DNA from 3 places in the Solibacillus sp. FSL W7-1464 genome. Region 2 is predicted to be linked to each of the others. Evidence: riboswitches for the same ligand, from Rfam matches in the RefSeq annotation. Region 2 holds a riboswitch; each other region holds the start of a gene.
The links. Region 2 has a riboswitch for cobalamin ahead of MKZ25_RS07785 (glutaredoxin family protein). Riboswitches for the same ligand answer to the same signal wherever they lie in the genome.
Positions count from the first base shown of each region.

Region 1: another riboswitch for cobalamin. It lies ahead of cobT (nicotinate-nucleotide--dimethylbenzimidazole phosphoribosyltransferase); the one in region 2 lies ahead of MKZ25_RS07785 (glutaredoxin family protein).
Region 3: another riboswitch for cobalamin. It lies ahead of MKZ25_RS02770 (ABC transporter substrate-binding protein); the one in region 2 lies ahead of MKZ25_RS07785 (glutaredoxin family protein).

Region 1 covers NZ_JBBORC010000001.1:3,089,431-3,099,501, forward strand. The annotation lists gene cobT (nicotinate-nucleotide--dimethylbenzimidazole phosphoribosyltransferase) at 268-1,320, opposite strand; cobalamin riboswitch at 1,414-1,591, opposite strand; gene MKZ25_RS15375 (4-aminobutyrate aminotransferase) at 1,633-1,968, opposite strand; gene MKZ25_RS15380 (hypothetical protein) at 1,989-2,294, opposite strand; gene MKZ25_RS15385 (hypothetical protein) at 2,320-2,553, opposite strand; gene MKZ25_RS15390 (GGDEF domain-containing protein) at 2,696-3,358, opposite strand; gene MKZ25_RS15395 (histidine kinase N-terminal 7TM domain-containing protein) at 3,372-4,214, opposite strand; gene MKZ25_RS15400 (alpha/beta fold hydrolase) at 4,510-5,355, shown strand; gene MKZ25_RS15405 (PP2C family protein-serine/threonine phosphatase) at 5,348-6,535, shown strand; gene MKZ25_RS15410 (RDD family protein) at 6,721-7,140, opposite strand; gene MKZ25_RS15415 (hypothetical protein) at 7,464-7,817, shown strand; gene MKZ25_RS15420 (helix-turn-helix transcriptional regulator) at 7,952-8,830, opposite strand; gene MKZ25_RS15425 (YrzI family small protein) at 9,159-9,311, opposite strand; gene MKZ25_RS15430 (phospholipase D family protein) at 9,698-10,071, opposite strand, start outside.
Region 2 covers NZ_JBBORC010000001.1:1,625,218-1,635,288, forward strand. The annotation lists gene MKZ25_RS07765 (GIY-YIG nuclease family protein) at 1-666, opposite strand, end outside; partial or broken gene MKZ25_RS07770 (ribonucleotide-diphosphate reductase subunit alpha) at 823-1,263, opposite strand; partial or broken gene MKZ25_RS07775 (ribonucleotide reductase N-terminal alpha domain-containing protein) at 1,579-2,289, opposite strand; gene nrdI (class Ib ribonucleoside-diphosphate reductase assembly flavoprotein NrdI) at 2,286-2,654, opposite strand; gene MKZ25_RS07785 (glutaredoxin family protein) at 2,651-2,878, opposite strand; cobalamin riboswitch at 3,022-3,206, opposite strand; gene dut (dUTP diphosphatase) at 3,371-3,814, shown strand; gene MKZ25_RS07795 (ATPase) at 3,852-4,154, opposite strand; gene MKZ25_RS07800 (cobalamin biosynthesis protein CobN) at 4,156-4,578, opposite strand; gene MKZ25_RS07805 (alpha/beta hydrolase) at 4,827-5,714, shown strand; gene MKZ25_RS07810 (histidine phosphatase family protein) at 5,742-6,278, shown strand; gene MKZ25_RS07815 (metallophosphoesterase family protein) at 6,315-7,049, shown strand; gene MKZ25_RS07820 (cation diffusion facilitator family transporter) at 7,229-8,134, shown strand; gene MKZ25_RS07825 (translation factor GTPase family protein) at 8,318-10,071, shown strand, end outside.
Region 3 covers NZ_JBBORC010000001.1:551,512-561,582, reverse strand. The annotation lists gene MKZ25_RS02795 (acetyl-CoA C-acetyltransferase) at 1-597, opposite strand, end outside; gene MKZ25_RS02790 ((Fe-S)-binding protein) at 897-3,185, opposite strand; gene MKZ25_RS02785 (cob(I)yrinic acid a,c-diamide adenosyltransferase) at 3,391-3,951, opposite strand; gene MKZ25_RS02780 (adenosylcobinamide amidohydrolase) at 4,053-5,519, opposite strand; gene MKZ25_RS02775 (FecCD family ABC transporter permease) at 5,519-6,517, opposite strand; gene MKZ25_RS02770 (ABC transporter substrate-binding protein) at 6,510-7,457, opposite strand; cobalamin riboswitch at 7,599-7,789, opposite strand; gene MKZ25_RS02765 (amino acid ABC transporter ATP-binding protein) at 7,889-8,644, opposite strand; gene MKZ25_RS02760 (amino acid ABC transporter permease) at 8,657-9,367, opposite strand; gene MKZ25_RS02755 (amino acid ABC transporter permease) at 9,380-10,071, opposite strand, start outside.

The DNA of each region.
Region 1 (10,071 bases), 1.5 Mb from region 2:
AACTTTTGTAGGCAATACATGTAAAGTCTACCAATTAAAACTTATAAAATAAACAATATTCTAAATTTTTATTCAATTATTCAAAATAAACAGTCACAACTTTTTCGGAAAAAATTACTTAAATAAGCATTGTTTTTATGTTATAGAGCATTTAAGGAATTTTTCCAATAGTATTCTATACATTTTTTATGCAAAAATAAAACACCCCTAGTTAGAAGTAACATTCTAACTAGAGGCGCGAACATTTATTGGACTTTTTTCTTCAACTTACACTAAAAGTGCCGCCGCTTCTTCCAGCGTGACCATATTCGTAATCATCGAACAAGCCGCATCAAGAATCGGGAATGCCAATGCAGCACCCGATCCTTCTCCAAGTCGCATATTCATATGCAGCATCGGTTCCAGTCCTAAAAGCTCGGCCGCGATTTTTGCACCCGGCTCTTCCGATAGATGTGACGGAATTAAATACGCTTTCACATTCGGATTCAGTTTATAGGCGATCAATGCCGAAATCGTTGAAATATACCCATCGACTACGACCGGCACACGATTCGCGGCAGCTGCAAGGAAAACTCCTGCCATCCCGCAAATCTCCAGCCCGCCTACTTTTGCCACAACATCAATCGGATCTTCAGCATCCGGTTTATTCAACGCGATCGCTTTTCGAATGACTTCGGCTTTATATTCGATACCGCCAGCCCCAACACCAGCTCCGTAACCCGTTACTTCCAGCGGATCACAGCCATGAAGTACCGAAAGCACCGCAGCACTTGGTGTCGTATTTCCGATGCCCATTTCACCGGTCCCGATAAGGTTGACGCCGCTTCGAATGGCTTCTGTCGCGACTTCAATTCCGACTTCAATCGCCTGAATCGCTTCTTCACGTGTCATTGCAGGACCTTTCGCCATATTGTCCGTCCCGTATTTCACCTTTTTAATAATGACCCCGGCATCTTGAGGTAAATCTTCTTTTACCCCGATATCTACCGGGATGACTTTCGCATTCGTTATTTTCGAAATCGTACACATCCCTGTCGTCCCTTTCGGAAAGGATAGTGTTTGGAAAACCGTTGTACTTTGCGGGTTTGGTGTTACCCCTTCCTCATATACACCGTGATCTGCCGCCATGACAATCATCGCTTTGTTATCGATTTTCGGTGCAAGTTCACCGGTAATTGTGGCGATTTGCATAGCTAATGATTCAAGCTTCCCTAAACTTTGAGGCGGCTTGGCTAAAGAGTCTATGTACTGTCGCGCTTTGTCTTCCATTTGTCGGTCGATTCCCTGAATTTGTTCAATCGTTTTCTGTAATAATTGCATGTTTCGTTTCCCCCATTTAAATGAATTTTGACAATAAAAATAGCCTGCAGTTTATTCGTTAACAAATAAACTACAGACATATCCAGTGTCTATAAACAGTAAGCGTATTAGGCAGGTCTCCTGGCTCAGATTCACGATTTCATAGCCCCTTCCCGGAATGACATCCAGTGGGTATTGCTATGAAACTCCTCCATACAGTGGTGGGATTACGCTAAAGCTTTTCACTTTATTCCCTATTCTCCTTTAACGGGCACCTAATGCTTGATGAATTTAACATTACTTTACTTTGAACCTGTTTTTTCGTCAAGGGGTCTACACATTCAGTTTACGCTGATCAGCTAACTGTGGTTTCATTGCAAACTTTGCAACAAAGTAAACTAGAAAACTCAACCAAGTCCCCTGTACAGTCAAGCTGTTAGATACCGGGATAGATGAGGAGATAACGCTCAAGATATTTAATGTGTAAAATACTAAAATTCCAAGTAACGCTATCGTCATCACTTTATTTTTTCCAGCCATTTGTTTACGAAACAGCGGACCGGCCACATTGCTACCGCTGCGCTTAGTCTCTATAACTTGTTTAATTAAAGCATAAGTTAAACCTGCAATAATTATCCCAACTACTGCAAATCCGATCATTTCTCCCATTTTCATTTTCCCCCGTTCCACTAATCTCCCAAATAAAACTCTTTTATTTTCTTCGGCAAGATTTTACTCATAATGATTCCTGCCAACGCCAAGCCAATCAAAATCACTCCAATTTCCAAAAGGCTTTTTAACCATGGGATTTCAATCATTTCCGTTATGTTGGCTCCACCTATAATAATAAATACAGCTCCAGCCCATGCCAGTAAAAAACCGGCACCGAATTGCAGCCATTCTTTTTTCGACAGCTGTTTAAAAATGGCCCTATACTTATAAAATTTCCTGCAAGCAAAGATTAACAAAAACCCCGTTAGAATATAACCAATCATCACAATCCCCCTGCTTTAACTTTGTTTATGTATGACGGTCCAACACATCTGTTCCTTTAAAATGTTTGATTGTCGCCCATAACGAGACGATAAGCAAAAATGAAAAAAGGACAAAGGAAATGCCCGCTAGCCATTTAGCAACGATCGAGGACGAATTATTAAGTAGCTGAATATTTTTTAACAAGAAACCTACAATCATAATTTGAGGCAGGATTAAACAAATCCTTATAGAAACCGCCTTTGAATTTTCCTGTGTCATAACCACTCTCCATTTAGTCATTATTTTACTATGCTAACATATTCCCCTAATACGAGGTAATACGGAATCCCACTCAAAAGCTTGCCGCACCCTTCACCAAATAAAAAACGGCATGAATTTCTCCATGCCGGTTTCAGTCGAATCAACTAAGTATGCCTTCACTCGCCGCATATACTTTCACACGGTTGCGTCCTTCTTCCTTCGCCGCATATAAAGCGGTGTCTGCTTTATGCAATAGCTGATACAAAGTTTCTTCTGTCCAGTCTACTACTTCCGCAACACCAATACTTAACGTAGCCGAAAGACTGCCCGCTTCCGTCATGAGCGGTGCCTGTTCAATGGCAGTGCGAAGCTGGTTGGCTAATATTTCACCTTCCGCTTCATCGAACCCCTTCAGCGCAATGACGAATTCCTCTCCGCCGTACCGCGCAAAGAAATGCCGCCCTTCCAGCAGTTGTGTTTGGCAGGCATTTACGACGTGCACGAGCAACTGGTCCCCTATATGATGCCCGTACGTATCATTCACCCGTTTAAAATGATCGATATCCATTAACAGGACCGTAAATGGCAAACCCGTATCCTTCGCTTCCTGAAAATCCTGTTCACTTTGCTGTAAAAATGCGCGGCGATTATAAATTTTCGTGAGCTCATCATAATAAGCCTGCTGCTCCAGTTTTTCCTGCAGCCTTTTAATTTCCGTAATATCCGTAAAAACCAATAACAAGCCTTTACTGTTTCTCGCTTGTTCCAGTGAAGTAATGCGAACTTGATAAACCCGGTCCGCATATTCGGAACATAACCTCACTTCTTGAACGTCCTTAATATCGCGTTAATTTGAAAGGCAGTTCCTCCCCTGTCTGTTCATTCCAAAACTTCACAAAATTTTTGCCGAACATCGATTTTTTCAAATTTGGCAGCATCACTTTCGATGCTTGATTGAATTCAATAAGCCGGTAAGATTCATCCAATACGATGGCCCCGTCCGTAATACTATTATATATTTTATCTTTCGCAATCGGCATAATCCGAAACAGCCGGGATGTGCTGATCGCCCACAAGTATAATAAGGAAGAAAGCCATAAAATCATCGGTACCGGATCAACTCCTGCAGGTGTGAATCCGTTCAAATAAAGAAACGCTGTCACTATCGGAACAAGCTGGCCGAACATTAACGCAATCAATTGGGGGCGGTATACCTTCGCCGTTTCCTTCCAATGAGAAATCACCAGCAAAAATGCGACAAACATGCTGGCAAAGGTGTATACACCGTGCACCATATACCACATGCCAATCTCCTGATAAACGAAAGGTGCTCCTAAATTCGGGTCCAGTTCAAAAACTCGATAATGAAGATGATGCCAGGGATTTGTCGCTACCATTATAATAGTGATAAATGGAATAAGAAGTATGAATACGCTTCTTCTAACCGTCATCTTAAAGCCTAAATAGCTCATGACATACAGTAAGCCCAGTGTTGCAGATGTCGGCATCCCGATGTAGAGAATGGTATTCCAGAAACTGATTTGTTCGAGCGTCGTCGATATTAAAGTCATGGCCGAAGCAAAACAGTAAATGCTGATGGCCGCTGTATAGAGAATAAAATAATTTGCGATATTCGTATATTTATGACGTTTGCTAAAGGCATAGAGACATAAGTACAAATTTAGTACTCCCGACGTACAAACAAGCGTTATATACATGGTCAATTGCGAACCCATTATTGGTTTATCCTCTCTTAATTAACACTTTTTTCTTATAATGTAGCATAAAATATAAAATAATAGGATATTTTATTGAAATAATAATAGTTATCTATCAATTTATCCCTCGAAATGAAAGGAGGAAAAAAGGCGTTTCCCTTTACTTATTCTCCCATCTAATTCAAAATTACAGTTTAATAGAATAAAATCTATGTTTTAAAATGTTAGAAGAGATTATTTGATGGGAGTGTATTTCATGATCCAAAATATAATGAAGCGAAATAACGTACATATTCGTGGGAAAGGTAAAAAACCTTTAATTTTCGCTGCTGGGTTTGGATGCGACCAAACGGTATGGAATGATGTATTTCCTGCTTTTGAAGAAGATTATCAAATAATTTTATTTGATTATGTCGGGTTTGGAAATTCAGATATTACAGCTTTTGACCTTGAAAAATATGGAGAACTGTCCGGTTACGTGCAGGATCTTTTAGACATTTGTGAAACTCTGGATTTAAAGGAAGCAGTTTTTGTCGGTCACTCGGTAAGCAGTATGATCGGCTTCTTGGCTTCATTATCAAAACCAGAGTACTTTTCACAACTGATCCTGATCGCACCATCACCAAGTTATATCAATGATCCCCCATACTACGGTGGTTTTGAAATTAAAGACTTACTCAATTTAATGGACCTGATGGAAAAAAATTATATCGGTTGGGCAAATGCTTTCTCGATTACATTATTAAACAATACAGCAAAAGCAGGCGTTTCAAAAGATTTGGAAGATCGGTTCTGTTCAACTGATCCTTTATTTGCGAATACATTTGCAAAGGCTTGCTTCTTTACCGATAACCGTAAAGATATTCCGAAAGCAACTGTCCCGTCCCTTATTTTACAATGTAAGGAAGATGTCATCGCGCCAAGGGTAGTTGGCGAGTACTTACATGAGCATATGCCAAACAGTAAGATTGCCTATATGAATGCAATCGGTCACTGTCCACATATGAGCGACCCGGAGGAAACAATTCAATTGATTAAAAATTATTTATCGGAGCAACCTGTGCCACTGATCGGTGAGGGCGTGGAATATTTAAATGGATGAACTAATAGAGAAGGCCCCGTGCGGATTTATCACTTTATCATCAGAAGGTGAAATTCTTACCATTAATAAGACATTGCTGAATTTGCTGCACTATCAAACATCCGAGCATCTTATAGGGCAGCATTTTAATGTGCTGTTATCTCCTTCGTCCCAGATTTTCTGTCAGCTTTATTTAGTACCGCTGATTAAAGTGAAGCACGCTGTCGAGGAAATGTTCCTGACATTACTAACCGTAATGAAAGAAGAAATCCCTATTTTATTAAACGCTTCTATCCAGGATAATAATCAGATAATCGGCGTCATTTTTCCGATCCGTAATCGAAGTGCATTGGAAGATGCGCTCATAAACGCCCGGAAAATGACGGAAGATGCTTATTTAGAAAAAGAGCAGGTCCTTTCGAAATTGGAGAAAAAGCAACTGGATCTCGAGCAGGCCAATCAAATCAACACGAAAATTATGCGAGAAACCGAACGGGATTTGCAGATTGCCAAAAAAATTCAGGAAACCGCATTAACGAAGGACATCCTCAATGAGGATATTCAAATCCTGTCTTATTATCATGCGTCTAAATCATTATCCGGAGATATTTTTGGATTTTATCAAATAACGCCGCAAAAGTACGGCATTATTTTATTGGATGTTATGGGCCACGGGGTTTCATCTGCTTTAATTACGATGTCACTTCAATCGATGTTCCAGAAGTTAATATCGCGGGAAGCCGCACCTGAAAGGGTATTACAGGAGCTGGATCAGTACTTGCACGATTTATTTCAAAACAATCAGGATGCTTGGCATTACTGCACAGCAATTTATCTGAATATTGATATCAGCACACAGACGATTGAGTATATTAATGCTGGCCACCCTCCTGCTATTTTACAGGAAGTCAATGGTGCCCAACATGAGCTCGGTGCAACAAACCCGCCATTAGGCATGTTTGAAAACATTTTGTATAAATCAAGAACATTTCATTATAAGAGTGGGACAAGAATACTTCTGTATACAGATGGTGTTTCTGAAACGTTTGAGTTAAACACCTTAAATCATTTACTGCACGATACAATATGGAGTCCATTAGCAAAGACAAAAGAGACCATTCAACATACACTCGAAAACAAAGAAAATATATATAGTAAATATAATCATGATGACCAATGTTTTATATTGGTTGAGTTATAAAAAAACAGTGGGAGAGACTTTCCACTGTTTTTTACTTTTCCAACTAAGCTACAAATACCCGTACATATAAAAACGAGGAATGTCCTGTGTATTCCCAAACTTTCATTTGGGAACGTTATTTTGTATGGATTTGTATGTTTTATAAATTGTTGTTGTACTAGAATATCTGTTAGTGAAAGAAAAATTTATTCTTTATTAACATAAGTCCCGCCAATGAAATCATGAATGGTTCTCTTGTCTTCTCGTAAGATAACCATAAGTCCACTGACCAATACTGATATTCCAAAGGTAGCTAATACAATGATATATTTACCAACCATTTCTCTCATAATCATATTGAGTATTGTAGGGTTCTCATCATCGTTAAAACGCTTTATTTTAACCTTACAAATTTTCTTGCCGATTACGTATCCACCCCACAAAATAGGAGTAATGGTCAAATACAAGGTATATAATGCTTGAAAAGTGAATTCTTCGTTCTGTTCGATAGAATAACTACCGTTTATCATGTAATATACGATTCCAAATATTGACGAAATAATTAAAAAATCTAAAATACTTGCTATAAACCTTATGCCAAATCCTGCTGGTCTCTTAAAATTCATCTAATCTCCCCCTATATTCCGTTTACTGTAAATTATACCATTTCATTATTGAACTACTATCTCGTTAATTGAAGAAAAACGTACCTAAAGCGACGTTTGGTAACATTTCATAATTTTTATTATTACTAAATAATAATCCCAAAATCCCCATACTATTGCCTAGTCATTAAAACTTAATGTGGTATATAATAAATATTTAATTTAAAACGGATTCAACGTTCTTGGAAATTCAACAAAGGAATTAGACTAAAATAACGAAGCTACTGCTACTATTATTAAATAAGCATACTAACTTTGACTGAAGAAGAAAAAGAAAATCCAAGTTGTACGCAAAAGTGCATTGCAGCGTCAAAGAGGGATTGGGAGTAATTATGGGAAATTTGTTCAATGCATTATTTATACTATTTTTGTTGTCGCCTCTAGTTGTGGCAATTATTTTAATGGTTAAGGCTAAAAATACCGACGCCATGTTTTATACGAAGTTTGTTGGGCTTGCATTCGGGGTTTTTAATGTGGGATTTTTAATTATGACTTTAACTGATTCCGGGAATGGCGGAGGCCTATTTATAGGGTTAGGCTTCTTCTTTTTTGTATTGCCGATTAATGCGATTGCTTTCTTTATATGCTTATTTTCAGATTTAAACATGATGGATAAAAGCGCTAAAAACTTAAAATAAAGTGAACAATGATGAGGTCGTCAAAGATCAATGTTATAGATTCATTAGTAGAGACAAACGCTGAAATAACAACGTTTGTCTTTTTGTGTTCCGATAGATGTTATGATGCTCCTTATCACATTAATCAAGTAGCATCATAAATCATCAAATCCTAAATTCACCGGCTCTAACGGTAATTCCCCGGCAGAGCCTGCCATATTCGTAGACGCTACCGAATGGTCCACTTCCTCAAAGGAAATCCCATCAATCCAAGCTTCGCCAGACCCTGTCAGTAAAAGTCCAAAATGAATGGAGGCACTTTCTTCTCGCACATCTAAGACAATTGAATAATAATTCCAATCGGTCGTTCCGTAAATCGAACGGTTGTCCATATTATCAAATTGCAGTAAATCACCGTTTCTTGAATCAATTCGACACCAGGCACCGCACTTCACAACATTTTTTGTTTTAATAAAGCAGGACATTTTCATTCGTTTACCAATCCATTTTTCAGCTGAAAATGTTTGCATCATTGTACCAAAATGACCTTCCTCTACAGAACCATTAGAACTAAGTTGACCGGATTTTGAACCTGTATGGAATACTTCGTGGTCCGCTTTCATCATATAAAGAGACGGATTTGTCCCCGTTAACAGCCACCCTTTTACTTCGTTTGTTGTTGTCATTTCCTTTTCCTCCTTTGTGTATAAAGAACGCATCATCTGGCGGTATTTACCGGGTGGCATATTGTATAGCTCTTTAAATGCACGGGTAAAAGCTTCTTGCGATTGAAACCGACATTCTAACGAAATCTCAAGAATTGCATAATCCGTATGGAGCAAGAGATAAGCAGATACGGCAAGGCGTCTTTTTCGAATATACTCACCAATCGTTAAACCCGTTTCTTTTTTAAACTGACGCGTCAAATAAAATTTCGAGTAGCCGATTTTTTCTGCGTAATGCTCCAACCGCCACGTTGTTAATAAATTCTCCTCTAATGTATCCACAATTTTTTGAACGATTTCACTATACATAACTGCTCACCTCAAAACCAAGTATACGGGAGGAATAAGGAAATTTTTTGATAATTATTGCACTACTTTCATTCGGGAACTTTTTTTGATTTAAACATCCCCTTATTCCAAAATGCGCAGCAAATTTTTCAACGTTACATCAAATCGTTTGCTGTAATGACGTTCGCACAGCCTCTTCACATGACGGAGATATTAAAATCCATCCGCTATAAATCTACTTTATCTGTTCGCTAAGTGGAATCCTTCTCCAACCATAAAATTGCATACCTTCTTCTACTCATAAAAATCATTTCAATTCCCACCTTTCATTGTTTTAAATGACTAAAAATTAATAATGACGTTGGCGCGTGTAATCTTCTACTTTTCGTTTGTTCTCTTCAAAGATTTTTCTTACTTTTTCTTCATGAAGTGCTTTCTCATGTGAGATCTCACGTTCACGCTTTGTAATAGCTATCGAAAGGGTAAAAAAGTTTAATATCATGGATTATCACCTCCTTAAAATACCCTGAAAATGGAAAAAACCGCAGAGAGACTCCCCCCTGCGGTAAAAAAAGGCATAAAAATACCGCAGGGGCACACTTCTCCCTGCGGTATGGGCATACTTAATTAATAAAAAAATTTAAGCAATCCATTCCAAACTGGTCGAATGTGTGATTTTCGTTTTTTCTGAATTTGTATCTACTAGTGACATTAATTTATAAATAACGATCATTTTCTTCGACCTCCTTAGAATTTTTTGATTATTGTGTAAGTATAAACACCCTCACATTATTTGTAAACATATTTTTTACAAAATTGTAAAAAATAATCAAACATACTATTTCAAAATGTTGATGTAGCAAAATTTTCACTGCATTTTATTTTTTATTAATACGTCGTTACTTTGACTGCTTTTTGGGCCGTATAAATCCAGCGCTGCCACCAGGACAGGTTATCCTGATATTCTTGCACATCCAAAGTATACAGGGCATCTTCATTTTTCCAAAGCCGCTCAAAATATCGCTCCATATCCAAGGCGAGCGCACTATCATTTGGCGCGAGGATGCGTACGTTATTTTCCAGGTTGTAATCATCCAGTGTTCGTTCTGTATAGTTGGAAGAACCGCTTGAAATGATGGTTTGTTCTGCTGTTTGAATCCAGATGGCTTTTGTATGGTATTGGCCGACTACGGTATTGTACCAGCGAATGTTAATTTGTTCTTTTGTATCCTCTAGCAGCTCATTCACAACCGGGCGATTCG
Region 2 (10,071 bases):
TTTACTAATATTTAATTTTTTTAAAGCTTCATTTTGCCCATTATAGATGATATTATCAACTTCAATTTTTTTGGTTTTAGTATGTGAAGTATATCTTTCTTTTGGGTGTTTTGGGAACAATCTCTTATAATTGGGAAATTTAGAACTGTCCAATCTATAGGCTATTGTAGTTATTCCTATCCCTAGATTAAATGATACTTCAGAAAGGCTTTTATAATAAATATCATCTATTAAGATTGCACGAGAATTAGCTTGTTTTACTGATTCAATCATTCTTTTGGTTTTAGGTTTTCCATATTGATTATTCCCTTTACCAGACATTTGTTTAACTCTCATTTGTCTAATTTCTTCTTTACGAGGATTATTAGTAAAACAATCTCCACCTATTGCAGTCAATTTTAAATTGTAAAAATAAGGAGAATTTACTGCGTTAAATTGCTTGATATAATATTCTTCAAGGTTATTTAATTCATCGGAAGAATAAGCTTCTTCTAAAATGAACCTAATAAAATTTTCCTTCCCGTATTTCTTTATTGCTTTTTTTAAATATAATCCAGACCCTAAATAACTTTCCCAATTATTTTGTCTTTGATAAATACATTTCCCAATATAAGCTTTGCCATTTGCCTTATTAATTGTTATATAAACAAAACCAAATGTTTTCACTTTAAGATTACCTCCAAGTGTAAAAATTTAATTTTATAATTTATATACCCAATTTTATAGGGTGAATAATAATTTAGTACGAGATTATCTTAATAAGATTTCCCTCGTTTAACGGAGTTTTCGACTAAGATTTCTCTTAGAAGGTGCTAATTATTAACACAAATTAGACATCTTCACACGCCCGATTTCCTTTAATGGATGGGCGTTATTGACATTATCATCGAATATTTCAAACGGGTAACCTGATTCAAATTGTGCCTTTTTAATTTCCGTATATAGTTTACGGGCGTTTAATCGTTTCAATTTACGGATGTTCGGATTATCCAATAGCTCATAGTACATTTCCGTAATTGAAATTTCCGACATGCGTTTCCCGTATTCTTTATAAATATCATAAGAACTGAACAAGACGATATCTTTATCGCGACGCATCAGTTCAAAGAAAATATCCGGAAGAATAATCCCTGTAGATAGTGTAGCTAAACGGATTTTGTCGTCGGCATTTGGTTTCTTGGAAGAGATGAACGCTTCAATATCTCCGTGGAAAACATTTAAATAGACTACTCCGGAGCCGTTACGTTGCATTTTGTTACTCCACTTAATTAAAGTAGGGCTAGGTCATTTCTGCCTAGCTCTCTATGTCGCCATAGAGATCAGACTATATCTTCACTTTGCCAAAAAAGTTAACAATTGTGGAAACATCAACTCTATTGGTAAAGGCGCGGTTCGGATTAAAATATTACTAAAATAATCACTTAGTCGTTGAACCTTCAACCTTACTAGGTTGCTTGGCTGCGGATTTTCTGCAATCTTGGATTTTTAGGGTTCGCTACTAGATTACTCTGTAGAATCCTACCTTGATATACTCAGATGTTCCCGCAATTGACCGCGTTTTAATTGGGCCAATTATTAACCCAATTGATTCGAATAAGAGAACGAATTCTCCAGCAGTTTCGCAACGGGCATAACCCCGCTCGCACGGTTTAAGATCCCTTTTATCGGATCTCCCAATGGACGCAGATCGGTCAAGTTTACCCCGACACCGCCGCCTAAGCGGGAAAGTTCAAGACAATAGCCGATATTCTCGGCGATTGAGTTCATCGTATCGTCCATCGTTAATTTAAAGCATGAGACAAGCTCACCACGCGCCTTTTTCCCGCTGTTTAAAGCAGTTGGGGTTGCCGGCTGGTAGGCAGTCATAACCGCTTCAATGGCCTTTTCCGCCAAAGTTTCATCACCTTGTGCTAAATAAAGGGCGATGATGACGATCCGGTCCTCGTACTTTTCCAGAATCTCTTTTCCGTCACGGCTTTTCATCGCATAGCTTTCATAAAATTTCGAAGCACTCATGAATGAAGGGAACCGGAACTTGTAGGAATAGGCTTTTTTGTACATCTGTTTAATAAAGTCCATCGAGTACAAGTCAAAAAACTCTTTTTCGTAATAGCCTTCATCAACTAAATAGCGCACTTTTTCCTCTATATCGATAAAGTAGCGTAACCGGACATTGACGTCTTCCAGAAAATAGCGGCGTGTTGCTTCTTTGTCTTTCGCCAAATCCAGTTCACCGGTAGCACGGTAACGGTTTAATATATCATTATTTAATTTTAAATACTGTTTCATATCGATGCCTCTTTCCAAATGGAGTAATAGTAATCTGTAATCGACTCGTAATTAGCCGGAGTTCCTCGCATTTCCACTTTTTCAATTAACGGAATTCCATATTGTGCAGCTAAAAGGTCGCCAGCACGGCCGAAAAAATCATGACCGAAATTACGGTTTCCGCTTACGATGATTCCTTTGCATAATTCAAAGTTCGCAGTCATGAACTGGTCGACGATAGGGGGGACAGAGCCTAATCCATCCGTATACGTAAATAAAAGATACGGTTCACCGATTTTTACCACCCCGGTCAGATCCTTTGCGGGTAAACCGAGTTTTTGCACGATATATCGTACATTGCCAGTTCGTGAAGCATAAATGATCATGCCGTCATTTCAGAAATGCGATCGATAATAGAAGTCGGCTCTGCAATAAACTCACCGTTTATTTCAAATAACGGCACAGACAGAAAACCTGCATCGATGACTTTTTGTTTTGCTGATTCGTCCTGGTCAATATTAATGACCTCTACGTCCAAGTTGGCTGCATCAAGTTCGGATTTTACCCATAGGCATTTGGGGCAAATTGTTTTCGTGTAAAGTTTCATCATAGAATCCCTCGCTATATAAGTATTACTAACGATTGTGCCGGACATGTCAGCGGGGAAAACAAAAAAGCTATCCCGGAAAACAGGATAGCTTGAAATGGAAACGGATCGAGTGCGCGCCTCCATTTCCTATTCCCCGAAGAAATGTACGTAGTTTTAACGAGGCAGGTCTCCTGGCTTTGCTTCATCCGTCAGACGCACCTTCCCATGCTAGTAGCACAGTGGTCTATTCGTCTTCAGTCAGCATTTACAGTTGCGGGGACAGCGTTGGAATTACACCAAACTTCCCTTTTAAACTACATTTAGTAGTACCTTGTTAAAAAAACACAATATATAGTTGAATTGAGTATAAGCGTTAACAACCTAAAAGTAAAGAGCCTAATGAATGATTACATAAATTCAACCAAAATCCTAGAAAACTCCCTATTGAAAATAGAGAAAAAATATGGTTTTGTTATAACTGCATGTAATTAGATAATACAAATAGAAAGTTGGATGAATATGCCGATTCAATTAAAAATTAAGAAAACCCATCCGGAAGCCGTATTGCCGAAACAGGCACGGGAAGGGGACGCAGGGATGGATTTAAGTGCGGTTGAAGACAAAGTTTTACTGCCTGGGGAATACGGGTTAATTAAAACCGGGCTTCAAATCGAATTGCCTGAAGGAACAGAAGCTCAAGTACGCCCACGTAGCGGATTGGCTTTGAAACACGGGATTACGGTGTTAAATAGTCCTGGAACGATCGATGCAGGCTACCGCGGTGAAATTGGCGTAATTTTAATCAATCACGGGAAAGCACCGTTTACGATTGAAAAAGGGATGCGCATTGCCCAGCTAGTCGTCCAATATGTCCCGCAAGTTTTCATTGAAGAAACGGACGAACTGTCGGATTCGGAGCGCGGTGACAAGGGCTTTGGTTCGAGCGGAGTGAAATAATGGAAAAAGCCTGGTTCCAGATGAACTCAGGCTTTTTCTAATCCTCTTTTTTCCACTTTATATAATTGTACGTCGTTTGAATCCCAAAAAGTAGTATGAAAAAGAGCGTGAAAAATATAAAGAGATTAGTGAAACCTTCAAACAAATAAATAATGATCAACGCTATAATACAAATGGGAATGGAATAAAGGTCGCGCATAAATTTACGGCGGTATGATAGACCATGATAAGCAATTTTAAATCCTTTATCCACTTTTGGTTTATCCCGGTAGTGGATTGATAGAATAAGTGGTGTAATTAAAACTAAAATAAGTATAAATGCAATTGAAAAATCAATCATATTAATCACCTTTCTTTCCTGTTGTCACAATATCGATTTGCGTCACAATTTTTGTAATCGGTAAAAACGTTAATTCACATTGATAACGCCCATCAGGGAAGTCTTTGTAAGTACTGGATTTAATATTGTAAACTTTATTTTCAATCGTAACCTCAGTCGTATCGATACTTCTGCCATGCCCATTTACAAAGGTGATTTCGCAACTTCCTCCAGCAGTTTTCTGATCACCTGTCTGCAGATGATAGAAATCGTAGCTGTAAATCCCTGAAACAATCAGCATAAACAACGAAAGCACGCCAAGCATAACTGTATTCAAGTTATAAGGGGATACTTTCTTATTTACGAATTGCCGGATAAAAAAGAAAGCAGCAATGATAAATAATAAAGTGAAAATGATAAGCGCACTGTAAAATCCAATAAGCATGAACATGCCCCCTCTTAACTCATTACCTAATTTACGAATAAGTTGGAAAAAAGTTTCAAAATGATCTTATTTTTATTTTATTGGAATAATAAGAAATTGAAGTTACATAAGGACTTTTCTAACGAAGTATAAATGTGCATATGCATAAGGGAAACGTTTTTCCGTTTAGAAGGGGATCGATCGATTTTAGGCGAATTGATAACAAAGGGAAAATGTTAAATTGGGGTTGAGATAAAGGGAGGCATTGTATGCGAAGTATGCAAAGTGTATTGTTTGAGAAGTTTTTAGTGCTGCGCGGAACGAAAAAGAAATTTATGGATTTACGCCTGCTCGATGATTTTATTGCAATGAAACATAACGAGAGACCGTATGAACTGGATGCCAAATTCAAAGAGCAGCACCAAATCCAAAAAGACGAACTGAATGGCATGCACTATTACACAATCAACGAACAGCAGACACCGCAAAAGGTTATCTATTATTTCCACGGCGGTGCCTATATTAATGATCCATTGATTTTTCATTGGCGCTATTTAGAGAAGCTTGCACAGGAGACAAACTTCACGATTGTCGTGCCGATTTATCCGAAGCTGCCTAAACATACACATAAAGAGTGCTTTACTGCCATTCATGATTTATATGATCATCTCGTTTTAAAATATGATGCACCGTTTATTTTTATGGGGGATTCAGCAGGCGGTGGACTGGCATTGGCGCTGGCGCAGGATGTAAAGAAGTTCTCAAAAAAACAGCCGCAGCATATTGTTCTACATTCCGCATGGCTCGATGTACGGGGGGAAGATCCACGCTACAAAGAACTTGAAAAACTTGACCCGATGCTGGGCGTAGCAGGCGCACAGGAGCTCGGCAGATTATGGGCAGACGGAGCGGAGTTAACCGATTTCAAAATAAGTCCTCTACATGGAGAACTGAAAGACATCGGTCAAATCACTGCTTTTGTCGGGACAGGTGAGCTGCTGCTTGTCGATGCAAAAATGCTTCTCGATAAAGCAAAGGAACAAGGTGTAAGGGTCCATTACTATGAGTACCCGAGAATGAATCATGTTTTTCCGGTATTTCCCATTCCAGAAGCAAAGAAAGCAATGAAGCAATTACTCAAGATCATAAAAAATTAGCATGAATGAACGAGGAGCATTTACAGTATGAAATTATATATTATCCGACACGCAAAAGCAGAAGGACAAGATCCGGAAGCCGAGTTAACAGCAGCTGGTAAGAAGGAAAGTGAGCAGCTGGCGAATTTTCTGGAACAGTACCCGATTGAACTTGTCATATCAAGTCCATTTACAAGAGCATTACATACTATAGAACCTTTTGTCCGGAAAAACAAGATTCCTTTCAAAATGGATCATCGGTTGAGTGAACGAGTATTAAGTGACGAAAGTCTTCCGGATTGGCTGGAAAAATTGAAACAAACGTATGTAGATAAGGATTTAAAATTTACTGGCGGGGAATCTAGTAATGAAGCAACATATCGTATAATTGAATTAGTAGAAGAATTAAAACAAAGTACTCATATGTCAGTGGTAATCGTTACACACGGCAATATAATGTCATTACTACTCAATCATTTTCAACCGCATTTTGGATTTGATGAATGGAAACAGCTGTCCAATCCGGATGTATTTGAAATAGAGTTTAGCAATGAGCAAACAGTTGTAAACCGTATATGGCGATAGGTAGCGTAAAATAGGTTGTAGAAAAGCAGGTGCAATATGAAAAATTATTTTATTATCAGTGATATCCACGGTCAGTATAAAGCATTTGAACAGTTATTATCGTACTGGGATGAAAAGGATACCCTTGTTCTACTGGGGGATTTAATCGACCGGGGTCCTCGTTCTTATGAGGTTGTACAAAAAGTAATGGATTTGAAGCGGAAATACGGGGAACAGGTTGTTTTCTGTAAAGGGAATCATGAAGCGATGCTGTTGGATTTTCTTGAAAACCCTGGGCAAAAACACGCCTTTTATTACAAATACGGTGGTCGGGAAACAATGGCTTCATTTTTAAAGTATTTACCGGTCGAAGTAAGTGAACTGGACCCGATTGAACAAGCGCAAGTCGTAAAAGAGAAGTTTGCGGAGGAATTGGATTTTTTAAATAACGGCAAATTATATGAAATCGCAGGAAATCTGTTGTTGACGCATGCAGGGTTTGATTCGAGTTTCGCGACAGTTGATGAAACGGATGATGAAAATTTCTTATGGATTCGCCAGCATTATAAAAATGAAAATAAAACACCGTATATCAATGTTTTTGGTCATACACCATTACAACACATCCATGATTGCAATGATGTTTGGATTAGTGAAGACCAAAAATATATTGGAATAGACGGCGGGTGTTATTTTACAGGTCAATTGAATGGCATCGTTCTGTCGGAAGATGGACAAATCGTTCATATATATGCCGTTACTTCGGACAAAACCGAAAACTATGATATTTGACAGGTGTCGTTTAGACTGAGTATAAAGTTATAATTGTATAATATTTTTTCTTGTATGTATGTTTTCTCCCGGTTTTTTGGTATACTACAATCAACGATATGTAAAAGAGGTTATCCCGTTCGATTTTGTGCGGGGTAACCTCTTTCGTGTTTAAAGAAGTTTTTCAGGGAGGAAACATTTTGGAGCAATATACAAATTTACGAGCGGGCGAAAAAGGTGCCTATTTATCGATTTTTGCCTACATATTTTTAAGCGCTCTGAAGTTAGCTGCAGGCTATTTAGGCGATTCAGAAGCATTGAAGGCAGACGGATTAAATAATACAACCGATATTATTGCTTCGGTAGCCGTCTTGATCGGGCTCAGAATTTCCCAGCGCCCGCCGGATGATGATCATCGATACGGACATTTTCGTGCAGAAACGATCGCATCACTTGTTGCATCCTTTATTATGATTTATGTCGGGATCGAAGTACTGATATCAGCAGGTGAAAAAATCGCGAAACCGATTGATCAGGATCCTTCCATTTTAACAATTATTGTTGCTGTGTTTAGCGCAGCAGTTATGTTTGCAGTTTATAAATATAATTTAAACCTCTCAAAAAGAATTAACAGTTCTGCTGTTAAAGCGGCAGCCTATGATAACCGCTCTGATGCCTTTGTCAGTATCGGGACAGCAATCGGTATTACCGCAGCGATATTAGGTTTCCCGATCGTCGATACGATTACCGCCTTTATTATCGGTTTAATCATTATTAAAACAGCGATCGAAATCTTTAAAGAAGCGGTGTTCTCGTTAACGGACGGATTTGATACGGAATTGATCAGTTCGATTGAAGAACGTGTTTCGAAAATTCCGCGTGTCCGTGACGTTACCGATGTCCGTGGCAGACAGCACGGCAGCTTAATTCTTGTCGATATTACAGTAAGTGTAAATCCTAATCTCAATGTACGTGATTCACATGCCATTACGGAGCAAATTGAAAATGAAGTGAAGCAGTTGAATCCTTATGCGACAACACTTGTCCATATTGAACCGTATGACCCGAAAGAGCTGATTATTTGTGAAGATGATTTCCATTTCTAATGTATAGACAAGCCGTTCTCCTTTACTAACCGTGAAAGGAGAATGGCTTTTTTTATGTTTGAATCAAAATCATCCATCTTCTGTTAAAATGTAAGTACTTGCGAGCTTTATACCTACGTTAGGTTCTTTAACAAGAGTAACTTACATAGATTCAAAATTTACAAAAAAGAAAGAGGAATACTATTGCATACTACAATCGGGATTGTCGCTCATGTTGATTCTGGAAAAACAACATTTTGCGAACAATTGCTTTATCATACAAATGCGATTAAAAAGCGCGGGCGGGTCGATCACCAAGATGCTTATTTAGATAATCATGCCATTGAACGGCAACGCGGGATTACGATTTTTGCGGAGCAGGGGCGGATCGATTACAACGGGCAAGTGTATACGCTGATCGATACACCGGGTCACATCGATTTCGCACCTGAAATGGAGCGTGTGGTTCATGTGATGGATGCGGCTATTGTCATTATTAGTGCGGTCGATGGAATTGAAGGGCATACGGAAACAGTTTGGCATTTGCTGCGGGAGCACCATGTTCCGACATTCATCTTCATTAACAAAATAGATCGTGAAGGAGCAGATGTTGATGCAGTAATGGCTGCGATTAAAAAAGACTTATCTCCAAATGCCCTACTGTTCAACAATGGCATTGATACTACAGTAAAAGAGTGGCTTGCGGAACGTGATGAACAGCTGATGGAAAAGTACTTTGCAGATGAATTAACGGAGCATGACTGTAACGCAAAGCTGAAAGAGATGATACAGAAGGAACAGGCCTTTGTTTGTATGTCGGGCTCTGCTTTAAAAGATGAAGGGGTACTGGATTTTTTCGAAACGATTGCGCAACTGACAGAAACGACATTCGATGTGAACGGACCATTTGAAGGGAAGGTCTATAAAATTCGCCATGACAATCAGCAGCGTCTCACATTTATGAAAGCATTATCGGGTGTATTGAAAGTTCGCGATGAATTTACTTTCGGTGAAACGACAGAAAAGGTAACGGAAATCCGGCTATACAATGGCAGCAGCTTTACGACGGTTCAACAAATACAGGCGGGCGATATTTTTGCGGTGAAGGGACTGGCGACACCGGTTATCGGGGATGTGATCGGGGATACGGAAGCAAATGCTGCGCAATTTGAAATGGTACCGACATTGCAGGCGAAAGTAATGTACGAAGGTGCATTACATATTAAAGAACTTCACCGGATTTTCCGTGAAATTGAAGCGGAGGAGCCGAGTTTACGGATCGTATGGAATGAGAAATTCCAGGAAATTTCGGTTCATGTTATGGGGGCGATTCAGCTCGAAGTATTAACGGAACTGGTGAAGGACCGCTTCGGAATTGACGTGGACTTCGGCAAGCCGCAAATTCTCTATAAAGAAACGATTGCTGCTCTAACAGTCGGCTATGGCCATTTTGAACCGTTAAAGCATTATGCGGAAGTACATCTGAAAATGGAACCGAACACGCGCGGTGCAGGAAACACATTCTCGAGCGAGTGTCATGCCGATAATTTATCTGTCGGGCAGCAGCGGTTAATAGAAAAGCATCTATTTGAGCGGGACCATCACGGATTGCTTACGGGTTTTCCTGTAACTGATATTCATTTTACGCTACTGACAGGACGTGCACATAATAAGCACACAGAAGGCGGAGATTTCCGTGAAGCATCGTTTAGAGCATTGCGGCAAGGGCTTGAACAAGTGGAAAATATACTGTTGGAGCCTTATTACCGATTTAAGATGAAAGCGTCAAACGACCATATTGGCCGGATGATGTCGGATATCCAACAGGCAAGCGGAACATTTGAAGCACCGATTTTAACAGAAGATACCGTGACAATATACGGGTGGGCTCCAGTAGCAACTTTTATGGAGTACTCCACTCAATTTGCCGCTTATACAAACGGGAAAGGTGCGTTAAC
Region 3 (10,071 bases), 1.1 Mb from region 2:
TTCTGCAAATTTACCTGAATCAATTGCTGCAAGTGCTTTTTCATGACTGCGAACTGCCCATGCATCCTGCTGTTCACGGGAAACCTCAAACTTGCTCGCTGTGTCATTACCGTAGATACCCATATGCACTTGTTTAGGATGGAAGGCACAAGACAAACCGTCATATATCATCCCGTCTACTAAACTTGCATCTCCCATACGCAAACCAAATCTCCCTTTTGGTATATAGTACGGTGCGTTTGACATCGATTCCATTCCGCCTGCCACGATCACTTCTTCGTCCCCTAATCGAATAAGCTGATCTGCAAGTGTTACACTGCGCATTCCTGAAGCACATACTTTGTTGATCGTTTCTGTTTTTACATTCCACGGAATTCCCGCTTTTGTTGCAGCTTGCCGAGAAGGAATTTGCCCCTGCCCTGCCTGCAATACGGTTCCAATAATGACTTCATTTACTGCCTCTGCTTCTACATTTGCTTTTGCCAATGCTTCTTTAATTACTATTCCGCCTAAATCACTTGCTGTTAATGAACTTAATGCACCACCAAATTTTCCGAATGGTGTTCGTGCGCCGTCTAAAATGACTGTTCTCGACAATCCATACACCCCTTTGTTTGAATTAATCCGAATTTGTACTTCGCCATCCGTATTGTGAATTTCTGCTGCAGGCTATTAATCTATTAGTATCGATCCCCATCACACACCACTAAAAAAATACCTGTTGCAGTCTGTAATCGTATTTCGACTGAACGCTCGCTCAATCATTGTTTAGAAAAAAATGAGAGTATTTACTACTCTCATTTCTTCGCTTACTTTCATTGTATTAAATCCTTTTTGAATTCGCAACAATTATTCAAATATACTGACTATAAATTTTATTCTCGATAATTCGTATATTACTTGTTTTGTTCATTATTTTCATTTGCAACTGGTACTTCATCTGTTGCAACTTGCTGTTCTTCTGGAAGTGTTGAAGATTCAGCAGCTGTTGCCTGTTTCTCCACTTCAGTTGTTTCTACAGGTGCTACAACCGTTTCTTCTGCTACTTCTTCTTGCACTTCTTGAACTTGTGCTTTTTCCGGTGTTCCGAATACCGCACGCTCTAAAATTTCCGCAATATCGTATGTGCCGACTGTATCTTCCACTTCTTTTGCTTTCGTTCCATCTGAAAGCATTGTTAAACAGTAAGGACAGCCTGAAGAAATTACAGATGCCTGTGTTGCGATTGCCTGTTCTGTACGTGCAACGTTAATACGGTTTCCGACATGCTCTTCCATCCACATTAAGCCACCGCCGGCACCACAGCACATACCGTCTTCACGATTACGTGCCATTTCAACAAGCTTCACGCCTGCAATCCCTTTTAAAATTTCGCGTGGCGGATCGAATACGTCATTATAGCGTCCTAAGTAACATGAGTCATGGAAAACAATCGTTTCATCAACACGGTGATCCATTGTTAAACGGCCTTCCTGAATCAGATCGTACAGCAATTCTGTATGGTGAAGCACTTCACCATTCCAGCCGAAATCCTGATACTCATTTTTGAAAATATTGTACGCGTGCGGGTCAATCGTCACAATTTTCGTCACACCATTTTTCTCAAATTCATCAATGTTGGCTGTTGCAAGCTCCTGGAACAGGAATTCATTACCTAATCGGCGTGGTGTATCCCCTGAGTTCTTTTCCTTGTTTCCTAAAATGGCAAACTTCACGCCAGCTTTGTTCATTAGTTTAGCAAATGCCAATGCAATTTTTTGTGAGCGGTTATCAAATGAACCCATTGAACCGACCCAGAATAAATATTCCATTTCTTCGCCTGATTTTTTCAATTCTTTTACTGTTGGAACATGAACTGTCTCGTCAAGCTCTCTCCAGTTTTCTTTTTCTTTACGGTTTAAGCCCCATGGATTCCCTTGTCGCTCAATGTTCGTCATTGCACGCTGGGCATCCGGATTCACTTTACCTTCAGTCATCGTTAAATAACGGCGTAAATCAATAATTTTATCAACATGTTCATTCATTACCGGACATTGATCTTCACAGTTACGGCATGTTGTACAAGCCCAGATTTCTTCTTCTGTAATGACATCGCCGATTAATGACGGGCTGTAAATGTCCTCAATTACTGCACCTTCAGCACCGGCTGCCATTGCCAACTGGTTACCTTGTGTATTATTGAAGAATGAAAATGGTACCCAAGGCTTTTTCTTTAGTTCAACTGCACCAGTAAATGTTAGATGATCACGCAGTTTTACGATCAGGTCCATCGGTGACAACATTTTTCCAGTCCCTGTTGCCGGACACATATTCGTACAACGTCCGCACTCTACGCAAGCATACAGATCAAGCATTTGCTTTTGCGTGAAATCGTGAATTTTTCCGACTCCAAGCGGCGGCATACTTTCCTCATCTTCCGCTTCTTCCAATGCGGCAAAATCGATTGGACGCAATGTCCCAATACGGTCTTGGCGGTTGTAATAAACGTTGAAAATCGATGTAATTAAGTGGAAGTGCTTGCCTTGCGGGATATAAACAAGGAATGCTAATAACGCCAACAAGTGCGCCCACCACATAACGAAGAACATGACAGCAGCAATCGTCGGACTCATCCATTGGAATACCCAGGCAACTGCAGACGCTACTGGTTCTGATCCTGTTAGACCGTGATCGTGCCAAATTAAGTAAAAGCCATTGCCAAATAATGTAGCAAACATTAAAATAGCTAAAAACATATAAACTAAACCATTTTTAAAACCTTGCTTTAAACGTGCAAGTTTCTCCATATAACGACGGTAAAATGCAACCGCTACCGCGATTAAGATCGTCAATACAACAAGCTCCTGTGTAAATGTAAATACTGGATACAGCCCCCCCAGCGGAAGATGTGATCCCGGTGCGAGCCCTTTCCAGATTAAATCGATAGCCCCAAATTGAACCATTAAAAATCCGTAGAAAAACAGAACGTGTACAAGTCCCATCTTCTTATCTTTTAATAGTTTTGACTGGCCGAATACTTTCTCGACAATATCCGACATACGTTCAGAAATTTTGTGATTGAACTCTTCTTTGCGACCAAGCTGAATGTACTCATAACGTGTTTTCAGCAAATATGCGAATAACCCCAGCGCATAAAGTAACACGGCGAAAAATGCAATCCAGTTAATGATTAAAAATGTATTCATCCTTTTCCCCCCTGGAATACGAAGTTTTTACCCCTTTGTTTATCCATTTCACCTTGATAAACTATATTTCCATATTAAACTATAAACCCATTGTAGTTATGAATGAGCATTCAGTCAACAGATTTCGTCACTAATTCTGAAAATTAAATCAAAATATAAAAAATGCTAGTTAGACAATTTTATCGTCTTAACTAGCATTTTTCGTTTATTTAAATACATCTCCACTTCGGATATATTCGACATCCTGGATTGATAATCGGTAGTTTACGACACGTGCTGCAGCAAATAAATAATCCGATAATCGGTTTAAATACTTCTGTACAACTGGTGAAACATCTTCAATTTCTTTCATTAAAGATACAGTTTCCCGTTCCGCGCGGCGGGCAACAGTGCGGGCGATATGCAGTGTAGATGCTGCCGGCGCTCCCCCCGGTAAGATGAAACGTTTCAATGGCGGTGCTTCTTCAGAAAGAGCATCGATACGGTTTTCCAAAACAGCAATCGGTTCTTCTGTAAGTTTGTAATGACGTTCTTTCATGACATTCGCCAAGTCCCCGCCCCCATCAAACAATTCATGTTGAATGGCAGTCAAATCTTCAATCAAATCCTTAAATTTTTCCTGGTCCAATTCGCTGACAGCTTTACCGATAAATGAATTCAGCTCATCAATTGTCCCATACGCTTCAACGCGCAGATGGTCTTTATCGACACGTCCTCCAATAATGCTCGTTTTCCCTGTATCGCCTGACTTTGTATATAATTTCATTAGTCATCACCCTTTCGATTTAATATCATTTCTATGCCTTTTAAAAATTTCCTTTAAGTAGAATGACGCTTTTTTAAGCGGACATTTTTTTCCAGCATACTTTACTTATTATAATGCTGTTTATATTTTTTAATTGCTTCTATCGTAACTTCGAAAACAGCCCGGCCGATCAGTTTACCGATTTCGGTGATAGGTCCGGCATACGGCATTTCATCCCCTAGTTGCGTAGCGGCGATCAATAGACTGTCCGTTGCGGTACTTGTTGCGATCGTATTTGTCATTGAATCTTTTATTTGCTGATCTGCCAAAGCTTTCGTTTTTGCTTCTGTTGCTGTAATCATTGCCTGAATAAATGCTTCATTTGTCAGCTTACCATGAATGATTACCCATGTATTAATCGTACCGACATGTGGCTCATCTTCCCGCAAATACGTTTTCGTAACGTCGACACTGTTTCCTACCCCTGCTGTTACCATGACAAGGATTTCTACATTATTTTTCGAGAAATGACGAATGACTGCACAGCTTGTATCCACAGCTGTCAGCATTACGACTGTATTCGTTGGAGAAAATTGACGCTCTTTTAAAAATTGCTCCGTTTCTTCTTTCACATTATAAATATCGTATTCAGGAGCAATGGAACGATTGAGCAATGTGTCATACCAGCCTATGCCCGCATTATGCACAGCCGAAGAAATCACTTTCAGCGGTGCCTGTGCCCGATATTCAATATAGTCTTCTGTTATTTGAAACTGATCCATCTGGATTGTTGCAGCTTTTCGTTCCATTTCATTCGTCGGCAGCATCGTAATTTGCGGTTTTGGCAGCTCCGGGTGAGGATATGTCGCAATCCTAGCCTGATACACATCAGCAATCTGTTCTTCTAATACGACTTCATGCGGCTCCCCGAATGCTCTCACTTCACCATTTTCCAACAGAAGGAGTTCATCACAATAAAGTGATGCCAAGTTGATATCATGGAAAATCGACACAACCGTCAGCCCATGCACCTCAACTTGCATCCGTATCATATCCAGAATCTGCTTTTGATGGGCGATATCCAAATGGTTTGTCGGTTCATCCAATAGAAGCAATTCCGAATTTTGTGCAAGTGCCTGGGCGATAAAAACCCGCTGCTGCTCGCCACCCGATAAAAACTCCAAGTACTGATGTTTATATTGAGAAACCCCTGTACTTTCCATCGCCCGCTGAACCGTCGCTTCATCTTCTTCGGTCCAGGACGAAAAAAAGCCGCTTTGATGGGGGTAACGTCCTAACGAAACTGCATCATATACACTATTCGTAAACGCACTTGCATTTAATTGAGGCAGAACCGCCATCTTTTTTGCCAATTGCTTATTGTCATAGCTTTTAAGCGGTTTCTCTTCGATGAAAATTTCACCTGTTTCTGGCTTCAGCACACCACTGATCATTTTCAGCAATGTCGATTTGCCGCTGCCGTTCGGACCAAGAATCCCGAGAATTCTTCCTTTTTCCACGTGAAACGTCACATTTTTTATAATCTTTTTCCCGCCGTAACCACCTGATAAATTATTTACTATTAACATTATGCAACAACCTTTCTACGTTGCTTGAAGAAAATATAGGCAAAGACAGGCGCGCCAATAAAGGAAGTAATAACACCGATCGGCAGTTCAATAGGCGCGATAATTGTACGCGATACTAAGTCACAAATGACGAGCAGGCTTGCACCGTTCAAAAACGACAATGTCAATAAATGTCGATGGTCTGCTCCGATCAGCAGGCGTATCATATGCGGCACTACTAATCCGACAAATCCAATTGTCCCGGATGCTGCAACAGCCGCTCCTGTTAAAACGGAACCGCCCGCCAAAATCATATATTTGCTGCGCTTAACATTTACCCCTAAATACTGGGCACGCTCTTCCCCATAAATCATCGCATTCAGCTCACGGCGAGTCAGCCAAATAAGTGCTGTACCGAACATCATAAACGGCAGTACCATCTGAACATATGGCCAGCCTCGCATCGACACACTTCCTAAAAGCCAGCCGATAATTTCTCTTAGCTGTTCACCTGTAAGTGCGACCATTAAGGAAATGCAGGACCCTAAAAACGAGCTGAAAATAATCCCCGTCAAAATCAGTGTTTCCATTTTCATCGAACGGTCAACTAGTCGGGCAAATGTCAGGACAATAATCATCGTACATGCGGCACCGGCCATACTGAATACGGGCAATGTGAAGACACCGAGTACCGGTATTGAAATCCCTAAAAAGATGGTCATAACCGCACCGACCGAGGCACCAGATGAAATACCTAATGTATACGGATCCGCCAAAGGGTTTTTAAGTAACCCTTGAAATGCAGCTCCGGCTATTGCTAAAGATGCCCCGATTAGTGCCGCTAAAATGACACGTGGCATTCGGATTTTCCACAAAATACTGTATGCAACCGGATCAGTCGTTTTATCCCATAATGTTGAAAACGGGATATTAACAGACCCGAATGAAATGCCGATCCATACGCTGCTTAAAAGCAATCCAATCGATAGTACATAGGAGATTGAATATTTTTTATTCATTAAATACCTCTGGGTAAATCGCCGCACCTATTGATTCAATACCTTCAACAATACGCGGACCTTGTCGGCTCGTCGTATCGCCATCGACTAATTTCACATTGCCATTTTTCACTGCATCCATTTCGGCATAGGCATCGTTTTTCTCGATTGCCGCCATGTCGTTTTCATACGTTACTAAAATGACATCCGGATTGCTGTTTACAAATTGCTCAGAGCTGTACATCGGCCACCCTAGTTCCGGAACAGCATTTTCTGCATTTAGAACGTCCAGCATTTCACTGATGAATGTTTCTTCACCTGCAGCATAAAGGTCCGGATCTGTTCCAACAACAATAAACACGGACTTTTCTTCCAGGTCGGCTACTTTCACTTCAATTTCTTCAATTCCCTCTTTGATCGAGGCAATCATTTTTTCGGCTTCTTGTTCTTTATTTGTCAGTTGCCCGATTTGTTTGATCGTTTCGTATGTTTCTTCAAATGTTTTCGCATCCTTTACAACGAATACGGGAATGCCTACTGATTCAAGCTGCGCAATTGCCTGTTCATTGAAGCTGTACATTCCGGATTCATGCGCTACGACTAAATCAGGTTGCAGACCGATTATTTGTTCTAAATTGAACTCCATGCCGCCAACTGATTCTTTAGATAATGCTTCTTCAGGATATGTATCATTGTCGTTCACAGCGATAATTTCATCGTTTAACCCTAGTCCGAATAAAATTTCCGTATTGGATGGAGCCAATGTAATAATGCGTTCCGGTGCTTTTTCAAGCGTAATTTCTTTGTCCAATGCATCTTTTATAGTTACCGGAAATTGTGCTGCGTCAGATACTTCTTTATTGTCTTTTGCAGATTGTTCATCTGTTGCTTTTTCCGAATTACATGCCGCTAGAGTTAATGTAAGTAATGCTGCGGAAGAGAGCAGTTGCCATTTTTTCAAAATAAAAACCTCCTGAAATCTCGTTGTATAATTTTCTACAAAAATAAAAAGCTCCCCTACTATAAATGAAGGAAGCTTTACGTATGCAAATAAAATTCATCAAAAAGAATTTATCCGCCACATCCTATCCTCGTAGGTTTAATTTAGGGCATTATAAAGGCAGGTCTCCTGGCTTATGCATAAACGTTGAAGAGCGCCTTCCCGAATTTTTTTCAGTGGCATATTGCTCTCAACTAGCAGTTACAGTGGCGGGACCGCATCGGATTTGAACCGATTTCCCTTTTACTCCTTACTCTATCAATAGAGTAAGAACCTTTATCGTCCATATTAAATTAATGTCTTTATTATAGCGGAAGATTAACGGAATGTGTGCAAATTTATTAAAGTGTCAGATAATTCGACGTAAGCTATGAATTTATTGCTCGTTACCCTTATATATGGTACGTATAGTCATCTGGAAGTACACGACGCAGGAATTGCTTTGTTCGGTCTTCTTTTGGCTGCACGAAAATTTCATGTGGTGAGCCTTCTTCAATAACATTTCCGCCGTCCATGAAAATGACACGGTTGGCCACATCACGCGCGAATGACATTTCATGTGTAACGACTAACATTGTCGTCCCTTCTTTTGCGATGTCTTTCATCACGCCTAATACTTCCCCTACGAGTTCAGGATCGAGTGCTGAAGTTGGCTCATCAAATAAAATAATATCCGGATTTAAGGCTACAGCACGTGCAATCCCAACACGCTGTTGTTGGCCACCAGACAATTGGCTTGGATAAGAATCATATTTCTCTGTTAAGCCCACCTTATCAAGGGCCTTTTTGGAAATTGTATATGCTTCATCTTTTTTCATACCACGACCGATGATAAGTCCTTCAGCTACATTTTCAAGCGCGGTTTTATTATTAAATAGATTATAGTTTTGAAAGACAAATGCTGTTTTTTTACGAATCTCTAAAATATCCTTTTTCGATGCTTTGTTTAGATCGACTGAAATATTGTCGAAGCTTGCTGTCCCTTCATCTGCACGTTCTAAAAAGTTAATGCAGCGCAGCAATGTCGTTTTTCCTGAACCACTTGGACCTAAAATGACTACGACATCACCTTTATCAATCGTCAAGTCGACGCCTTTTAATATTTTGAGTTCCCCAAATGTTTTATGCACATTTTTAATTTCAAGCATTGCGATTCCTCCTTAAACTGTCACCGCTTTATAGCGACTTAAACGCTTTTCAGACCATTTAAATAAATACTCAACCGTCATACAGATAATTAAATAGACAATGAAAATATCAATATATGCCTCTAAATAGTTGTATCCAAAATTCGCCTCTACTTTAGCCTTGAGCGTGATTTCCTGTAACGATATTGCATAACCGAGCGAAGTAGCTTTAATCAAGTTGATCGTCGCTGTACATAGGTTCGGCATCGCAGAAACTAAAGCTTGTGGAATAATAATACGTCGGTATGCCTGTGCTGACGTGAGTCCAACCGATTGTGCTGCTTCCAGCTGACCTTTCGGAACTGTTTGTATGGCGGATCGAAACACTTCAATTAAAATTGCTGCCGTATTGAATGAGAAAATAATAAATGCATACCATAACGGATTCACATTATAGATTGGATAGTCGATATTGTATTTCTCAAACAGGCCACTTAACAGTAAGGGTATTGTTGCATACAGAACAAAAATTTGAATAATAATGGGTGTGCCTCGGACAAAAGAAATGTAAATTTTCGCAAAAAAGTTGACGACCGGTATTTCATAAACACGTGCAAGTGCTAGTAAAAAACCTAATGGTACTGCTACAAAAAGTGAAACAACCGTAACGAGAAGCGCTACTGGAACACCACTTAATGCAACAAAAAATGTATCAAATAAAAATTGCCAGTTGATTAATCCCATTGTAAGCCCCTCCTACGTTGTTTTAATAGATTGTTTTCCTTTGCTGAAAGCTTTTTCTAGCAAGGCAAAGGTTTTCTCAATTGAAATCGATAAAACCCAGTAAATGACCGCTAATGCGATGTAAATCTCAAGAGTATGTGTTCCATAATTGTTCGCAATAATTAAGTTTGCCTTCCCTACGATATCGATAAAGCCTATCGTGTAAGCAAGGGCACCTTCTTGTAAAACCGAAATCAAGCCATTTCCGAAGTTTGGAATCGCAACCACAAACGCTTGCGGGAAAATAATACGACGATAAGCCTGAAACGGTGTTAGCCCCACACTGACGGCCGCTTCAAATTGTCCGCGGTCGATCGCCAAATACGCAGATCGAATAACTTCGGACATCATTGCCGCAAATTGCAGACTAAACGTAATAACGACAAAAACGCCTGTCGGTACATTTTGCAAGTAAATACCGAATACCCCTTCTGCAAAGGCGGGAATGCCGTAATACACTAGAAATAGTAAAACAATTGATGGTGTACAACGGATCACGGTCGTATAGCCATTTGCTAAAAGCCTAAGTATTTTATTGGAGCTCAATTTTGCCGCAGCTAGTAATAGACCAAAAATAGACCCGCCAATAACAGAAAATGCTGCAATATAAAGTGTAATCCACAAATATGGTAATAAACTTGGCAACGCAGACCAAATGTACGACA